One region of the Paenibacillus hubeiensis genome, then DNA from elsewhere that is predicted to be linked to it. Evidence: riboswitches for the same ligand, from Rfam matches in the RefSeq annotation. Region 1 holds a riboswitch; the other holds the start of a gene.
What was found. A riboswitch is a leader RNA that binds a small molecule or an ion and turns the genes downstream of it on or off. The one in region 1 is predicted to bind glycine.
Positions count from the first base shown of each region.

Region 1 (3,435 bases):
GCGTTGTCGCAAGTTCAACAGTAACGTACCGATTCCTTCTATGTATCATGCCCAATCATAGCCCTGGCTTATTAAAACAAGAATGCATAATATAAAAAAACAGTGTTTTTTAAGAGGCACAAGAGATACACCCTTTCAGACTTTCCCCTTAAACAACGCAAAAAAGCCAAGCGGCAGCTTGGCCGCATCGGCTTTTCAAACCCATGAAATATACACTTTTATTTTCAGTAATAATACGTAAATTAGTGCAAACGATTATTCTTCGGTATGCTTCCGGTAGGCATCCGCGTCCAGCAGCCCTGACAGCGCCGCGCTCAAATCGCCGTCCACGCGGATTTCAACCATCCAGCCTTCTTCATAAGGAGAAGTGTTGACCAGCTCCGGCGCCTCTTGCAGCGCCTCGTTTACGGCCACAACGATTCCTCCCACGGGCGCAAACAAATCCGAAACCGTCTTTACGGATTCGATCGTTCCAATGCCTGCCTCCGCTTGCACATTCGAGTCAAGGTCAGGCAGTTCAACAAACACAATGTCACCCAGCTGATGCTGCGCGAATTCGGTTATGCCTATACGCACAGTATTTTCACCGACGGTTTGCACCCATTCGTGTTCTTCACTGTACAGGAAATCGTTTCTCAATTCGCTCATTTGGTTATCCGCCTCGCTTTTTCATTAGTGGAGTGCATGCGTTCCTTGACCTTCCCTTTTTCCCAAAACATAGCGTATGACATGTCGGCCATAAATGTCAATATACCTAACAATATATTCTTTTCACCCTCCAAAAAGTGACATCCTTTTTATAGGCATTCAATCATATACTGGATATGGAATCGCTACCTTGTCGGAAACACGAACATTAAAAGGAGATAGAAAACAAATATTCGCTTTTATTCTCTATTCTTATGATATAGTTCTTGACACAAATAGCTTTAACGCGTTTTAATTGAGGGGAGAAACAACTGACAGAAGCAATATTCGCGGATGAACGTAAAGGGAGAGATCGCCCCGTCCCGCTTCGGGATCGTGTGGTGGCGCCGAAGGAGTAAACCCCCGACAAGCGGCGGGTGAATCTCTCAGGCAAAAGGACTTTTACGGGACGCAACTCTGGAGAGCATCCATTCGCCCAAGAAGGGCGTTTTGATCACCCAAGGGGAAACCTGACGCAATCTGCGCCGGGGTAACTCTCAGGTACCAAGGACAGAGCCCAGGAATTCAGCATGCTGCCGCATGCCGGTTCTTTGGCCTGTCCTTTTCCTTTTTCCCAAAAAAACGAAAACAGTGCATAAGAATCCTGCATAAGGCAGCTTCCTCATGACGTATAGACCATCCCTTTTTCGCGGTTTCGTTTCACAATCGGCCCTTCCGGCGGCCTAAAACGAGGTGATATGATGTCCGATTTGTTAAGAACCCCTCTCTTCCCGCATTATCAGCAATTCGAAGGCGTGCGCTGCATCGATTTTGGCGGCTGGGAACTGCCCGTGCAGTTCAGCGGCATCCAGAAAGAGCATGAGGCCGTGCGCGAACGTGCAGGATTGTTTGATGTATCCCACATGGGTGAATTCATAGTCCAAGGCGAACAGGCCGAGGCCTTTTTGCAGCAAATGACGACCAATGACGTGACATTGCTGGTTCCCGGGCAAGCCCAGTACACATTGATGTGTTATCCGAGTGGCGGGGTCGTCGATGACCTGCTCATCTACAAACTGGAAGAACAGCGCTATATGCTGGTCGTCAACGCCTCCAATATCGAAAAGGATTGGGTATGGCTGCAAGAGCACATCATTGTCGGTGTTGAGATGAGCAACGTATCCGAAGAGACCGCGCTTTTGGCGCTGCAAGGCCCGCTGGCTGCCGATATTCTGGCCAAAGTCACAACGGGTACGAATCTCGGCGACATCGAGCCGTTCCGGTTTGTCCGCGATGCCGACGTATGCGGCGTTACGCTCCTGCTCTCGCGCACGGGTTACACGGGCGAAGATGGATTCGAGCTCTACGTCCCGGCCGATCAGGCCGCCCGGATCTGGGAAGGACTGCTGCAAGCCGGAGCAACGCACGGACTGATTCCTGCCGGACTTGGCGCAAGGGATACGCTGCGCTTTGAAGCAAGATTGCCGTTGTACGGACAAGAGCTGTCCGCGACCATTTCTCCGCTTGAAGCCGGGCTTGGCATGTTCGTGAAATGGAATGCCGGACCGTTTATCGGTCAGGAAGCGCTGCTGCAGCAAAAGAACGAAGGCCCTGCTCGCAAGCTGGTTGGCATTGAAGTGCTGGAGCGCGGAATTCCCCGGCCGCACTATCCGATCTATGCGGATGGCGTACAGATCGGCGAAGTGACGACCGGCACCCAATCCCCTACGCTGAAGCGCAATCTGGGGCTCGCCCTGATCGACAGCAGGTATGCTGCGCTGGGTACTCCGCTTGAGATCGGGATTCGCAGCAAAACATTGAAAGCCGAGGTCGTCAAAACCCCTTTTTACAAACGGACGCGCGCACCAAAGACACCTGATGCAAAAGAGACCATCCAAGGAGCTGATCTAACATGACCAAGCACCGTTACATCCCGATGACCGAGCAGGATCAGAACGCCATGCTGGCAACGGTTGGCGTGGATACGATCGACGACCTGTTCCGCGACATTCCCGAAGACATTCGTTTCCAGGGCGAACTGCCCGTTTCTTCCCGGCTCGACGAACACGCGCTGAGTCGCCATATGGCCAAACAGGCCGGAGCTAACGCCCATTTCGATACACACGCCAGCTTTCTTGGCGCCGGCATTTACGATCATCACATTCCTTCCGTCATCAATCACGTCATCTCGCGATCCGAATTTTACACAGCTTACACACCATATCAACCGGAAATCAGCCAAGGGGAGCTGCAAGCGATCTTTGAATTCCAGTCATACATCTGTGAGTTGACCGGCATGGCCGTTGCCAATGCCAGCATGTATGACGGCGCTACAGCCTTTGCGGAAGCCGGGAATCTGGCTGCTGCGGCCACCCGCCGCAAGCAGCTGATCGTGTCCAGCACAGTGCATCCCGAGTCCCGCCAAGTCCTGAAAGCATATGCTCACGGCCTTAATCTGGAGATCGTCGAGATTGGCCACAAAGACGGCGTGACCGACTGGGATGCCCTGCAAGCCGCCGTATCCGGGGACACCGCTGCCGTCATGATTCAAAGCCCCAACTTCTTCGGAGCTCTGGAACATGTAAAACAGGCCGCAGACCTCGTGCATGCGCACAAAGGCCTGCTCGTCGTTAGCGCGAACCCGCTGTCGCTTGGCCTGCTTGAAGCTCCCGGCAAGCTTGGCGCCGACATCGTCGTCGGCGACGCGCAGCCGCTTGGCATCGCCGCTTCGCTCGGCGGACCGACTTGCGGATATTTCGCCGTATCCCAGGCTCACATGCGCCGCATTCCCGGACGCATCGTCGGCCA
Region 1 covers NZ_JAVYAE020000005.1:287,617-291,051, forward strand. The annotation lists gene gcvH (glycine cleavage system protein GcvH) at 256-648, opposite strand; glycine riboswitch at 982-1,099, shown strand; glycine riboswitch at 1,103-1,203, shown strand; gene gcvT (glycine cleavage system aminomethyltransferase GcvT) at 1,389-2,543, shown strand; gene gcvPA (aminomethyl-transferring glycine dehydrogenase subunit GcvPA) at 2,540-3,435, shown strand, end outside.

Region 2 (3,435 bases), on a different contig from region 1:
AGATCCCGAATGCCGCAGATGCATGGAATGGGACGAAGCGAAGCAAGATCGAGAGCTGCTGGACTTCTACAAAACAATCATTGCGCTTCGCCATGCCCATCCCGCCCTGCGTGCGAAAGGCAGCATCCGCTTCCCGCAAGCAAGCCCAGGCGGCAGCCAGCTGGTGCTGGAGCGGCAAAGCGACGAGGAACGCATTCTCGTGTTATTCAACCGCTCCGAAGAAACGGCCATGTTCGAGCTTGAAGCAGGCGAAGGAGAATGGGCCGATTTGTTGGAGAGCGACCACCGGATCGCCCTGGAAGGAGGCACGCTCGCCGTGGAGCTTCCCGCCTATGGATATGCCGTTCTGGGAACCACGCCGCTGAAACCCGAGTAAGTGCCCCATGCTCAAAAAAGCCGATGCGGCTCTTCCTATGGAAGAACTTGCATCGGCTTTTAAATATCGATGAAATCATGGCAATGACACCATTTCCGTCTACTCGGAAGGTTGTTCTTCTCCCGTTTGCAGTTCAGGCTCGGGCGCACGCTTCGCTTTCGGTCTGGCCAGCTTCTCCATCATTTTGCGCCCCGTCGGCGTCTGCGCCAAACCTCCCTGGGCCGTCTCGCGATGCCTGCTCGGCATGGCGCTGCCCACCTCCAGCATCACATCGATCACTTCGTCCGAAGGAATCGCGCTGCGCACGCCAGCCAGGGCCATATCCGCGGCAGCCAGTGCAGTCACGGCACCCAGCCCATTGCGGACGATGCAAGGGATCTCTACTAGCCCGGCCACCGGATCGCAGATCAGGCCCAGCGTATTTTTGAGCGCAAGACCGACTGCATGCACGACCTGCTCCGGCGTGCCTCCGCGCAGCTCCACCATTGCGCCTGCTGCCATGCCGATCGCTGAGCCCACTTCAGCCTGGCAGCCCCCTTCGGCTCCCGAGATGAAGGAATTGTTGGCAATGACGTATCCGATGGCTCCGGCACAGAACAAACCATTGACCAAATGCTCGTCATTCCAGCCAAACCGCTCCTGGGCGCTAATGAACACGCCGGGGATAATGCCGCAGGAACCCGCCGTCGGCGTCGCCACGATGCGTCCCATGGAGGCATTCACCTCGGATACGCACAGCGCATAGGCCATTGCAAGCGCAGAAGCATCACCCGAGCAGGTTTCTCCGCTGCGAATGTACGCGGCCATCTTTTTGCCGTCTCCGCCCGTCAATCCGCTGCGCGAAGTGGTGTCCTCCGTCAGTCCTTTACGCACAGCCTCCTTCATCACCTGATAATATTCCGACATTTGCCGCACAACGTCCGTTTCCGGGACATTGGTTTCCTTTACCTGCTCCTCGACCATAAGCTGCGCAATCGACTTGGATTCGGCCGTGCAGATGGCGCTCAGCTCGTGCAAATGTTTAAACCGCATCGTGACCCACCCCTCTCTTCAAATCAATGACCCGAACGTCCAGCATATGTTCCAGGGTACGCAATCGGTTCAGCATCTCCGCATTTGGCGGACCGTCCATCTCCATCGCCGTCAACGCTTCGCCGTCGCGGGCTTTGCGGTCTACCTGCATGTAACCGATGTTCACGCCGGAGGAACTGACCGTTGACGTCACCGAGGCAAGGACGCCGGCCTTGTCGGAATGGCGCAGGACCAATGTAGGGAATTCGCCGCTGATCTGCACGCGGAAATCGTTCAGCGCGTGCACCGATACGCTGCCGCCGCCGATGGAGGCACCAACCAGCGAGCATTGGCGTTCGCCGTGCCGCAGTTCGATCTTGACGGTATTCGGATGCGGGGCAGGCAGGCCGCTCGTATAGAATTCGACATCCATTCCGGCTTCTTCCGCATATCGCTCCGCATCCGGAATGCGCGGATCGTCGGTTGCATAGTCGAGAAGGCCGCCGATCAGCGCAAGATCGGTGCCATGGCCCTGATACGTATCCGCAAACGAGCCGTACAACGTTAACCGCGCCCGCTCGGGCATAAAGCCGAGCCATTGGCGCGCAATTCGGCCGAGCCTTGCCGCTCCTGCCGTATGTGAACTGGATGGCCCCGTCATAGACGGGCCAATAATTGAAAACACATCTTTGAAACGCATCCTGCACCCCTCCATGTAACTGCCCCGCCGACTCCATCATGTCCGAATCCAAGGCATCCATATTTTCACTATGCTTCCTTATAAACACACCAAAAAGGACAGAGAAGGGCCTTTAGCCCTCTCTCTGTCCTCGATGCCTGAGAGTTTCATGATGTTGGTCGATTGTTCGACCCCATCATTTACCCCTTGGGCGGCGCCATGTCATGGCACACTCTCCAGAGCTGCGTCCAACGATGGTACATTTACCTGAGAGATTAACGTTCGTGCCGGGTGCACGCCGCTTGCTCCTTCGGTGCCCGAAGCGGCCGCATGAATGTTTATTCAGCCTGTCCGGGTCTCTCCCACTCGTCATCATTCGCTATATAGGTCATAATCGATAAGTCATGTTCTTGTTCACACATATTACTTACTCATCTTGGTCATTCATATAACAGATTAAACTTCAACACACTTTATGTCAATAAAATTAACGTATTATTACCATACTCGGACGAGTGCCAGATAAACGGGTGCATGATATCGCAAATCCCGGCTGAGAGGCCAATAATGTTTGGAGACGTTGTACATATATACATTGAGATTCTCCATATATTTATATGCATCCTTTTATGGTATTGTTCGGTGATTAACAGTCTCCCTATCCAACTAGATCAAGTTCGAAGCCTGTCGAAACCAATCCTTCACGGCATTAGCCTGGTCATGTTCCAGGAAAACCGCTCTAAAGCCGCTTCGATTCACCATAAGCTTGGCCCGAACGGATAGCAAGGACTTGCTTCGCTGTCCGGTCGTGGCAGCGGTGTTCACCGTAACGACATGGGGCCTGCGCATTAATGCCGTTCTGCGGGATATGGTCCGGTGACGAAGCGTCAGCTGCTTGCCTTGAATGCTCATCCCTTCATCCTTGAAGCATCCGTATCCCCAAACGGCACATAAGGGCACGAAGAGAAACAGCAGCGCGCCGGCCTGGCCCAGAAATACGGTTCCCGCCGTTCCCAGCACGGCCGCACCCAGCAGTTTCCAGCGCAGGAACAACCAGCGGGCTCGATCCGGAGGGCGGCTGGCAGGTGTGTGCATTTCGAATTGCGGAACGATTCGGGCAAGCAGTTCATTCACATCGCGAACCGGCAGCAGCGGATGCAGCATCATTTTTTTCTCCATCTCCGAAGTCAAGACATATATCTCCACCTCGGCATAACCAAATGGCTGTCGCAGCAACCCCTCTTTGACCTCCACAGCCTGTACCTTACGGGGAGAAAACACATGCTTTCTCCGGTCGAGCAGACCGGAAACGATGGCAATGTTTCCGCCTTCCTGCTCCACGGTGAACCCGGCATACTTGATCGTAAAC
Region 2 covers NZ_JAVYAE020000015.1:93,691-97,125, reverse strand. The annotation lists gene RSX24_RS26680 (alpha-glycosidase) at 1-376, shown strand, start outside; gene sdaAA (L-serine ammonia-lyase, iron-sulfur-dependent, subunit alpha) at 476-1,408, opposite strand; gene sdaAB (L-serine ammonia-lyase, iron-sulfur-dependent subunit beta) at 1,398-2,087, opposite strand; glycine riboswitch at 2,210-2,308, opposite strand; glycine riboswitch at 2,313-2,441, opposite strand; gene RSX24_RS26665 (PH domain-containing protein) at 2,733-3,435, opposite strand, start outside.
Region 2: linked by a shared signal. The riboswitch ahead of sdaAB (L-serine ammonia-lyase, iron-sulfur-dependent subunit beta) and the one ahead of gcvT (glycine cleavage system aminomethyltransferase GcvT) in region 1 are both predicted to bind glycine.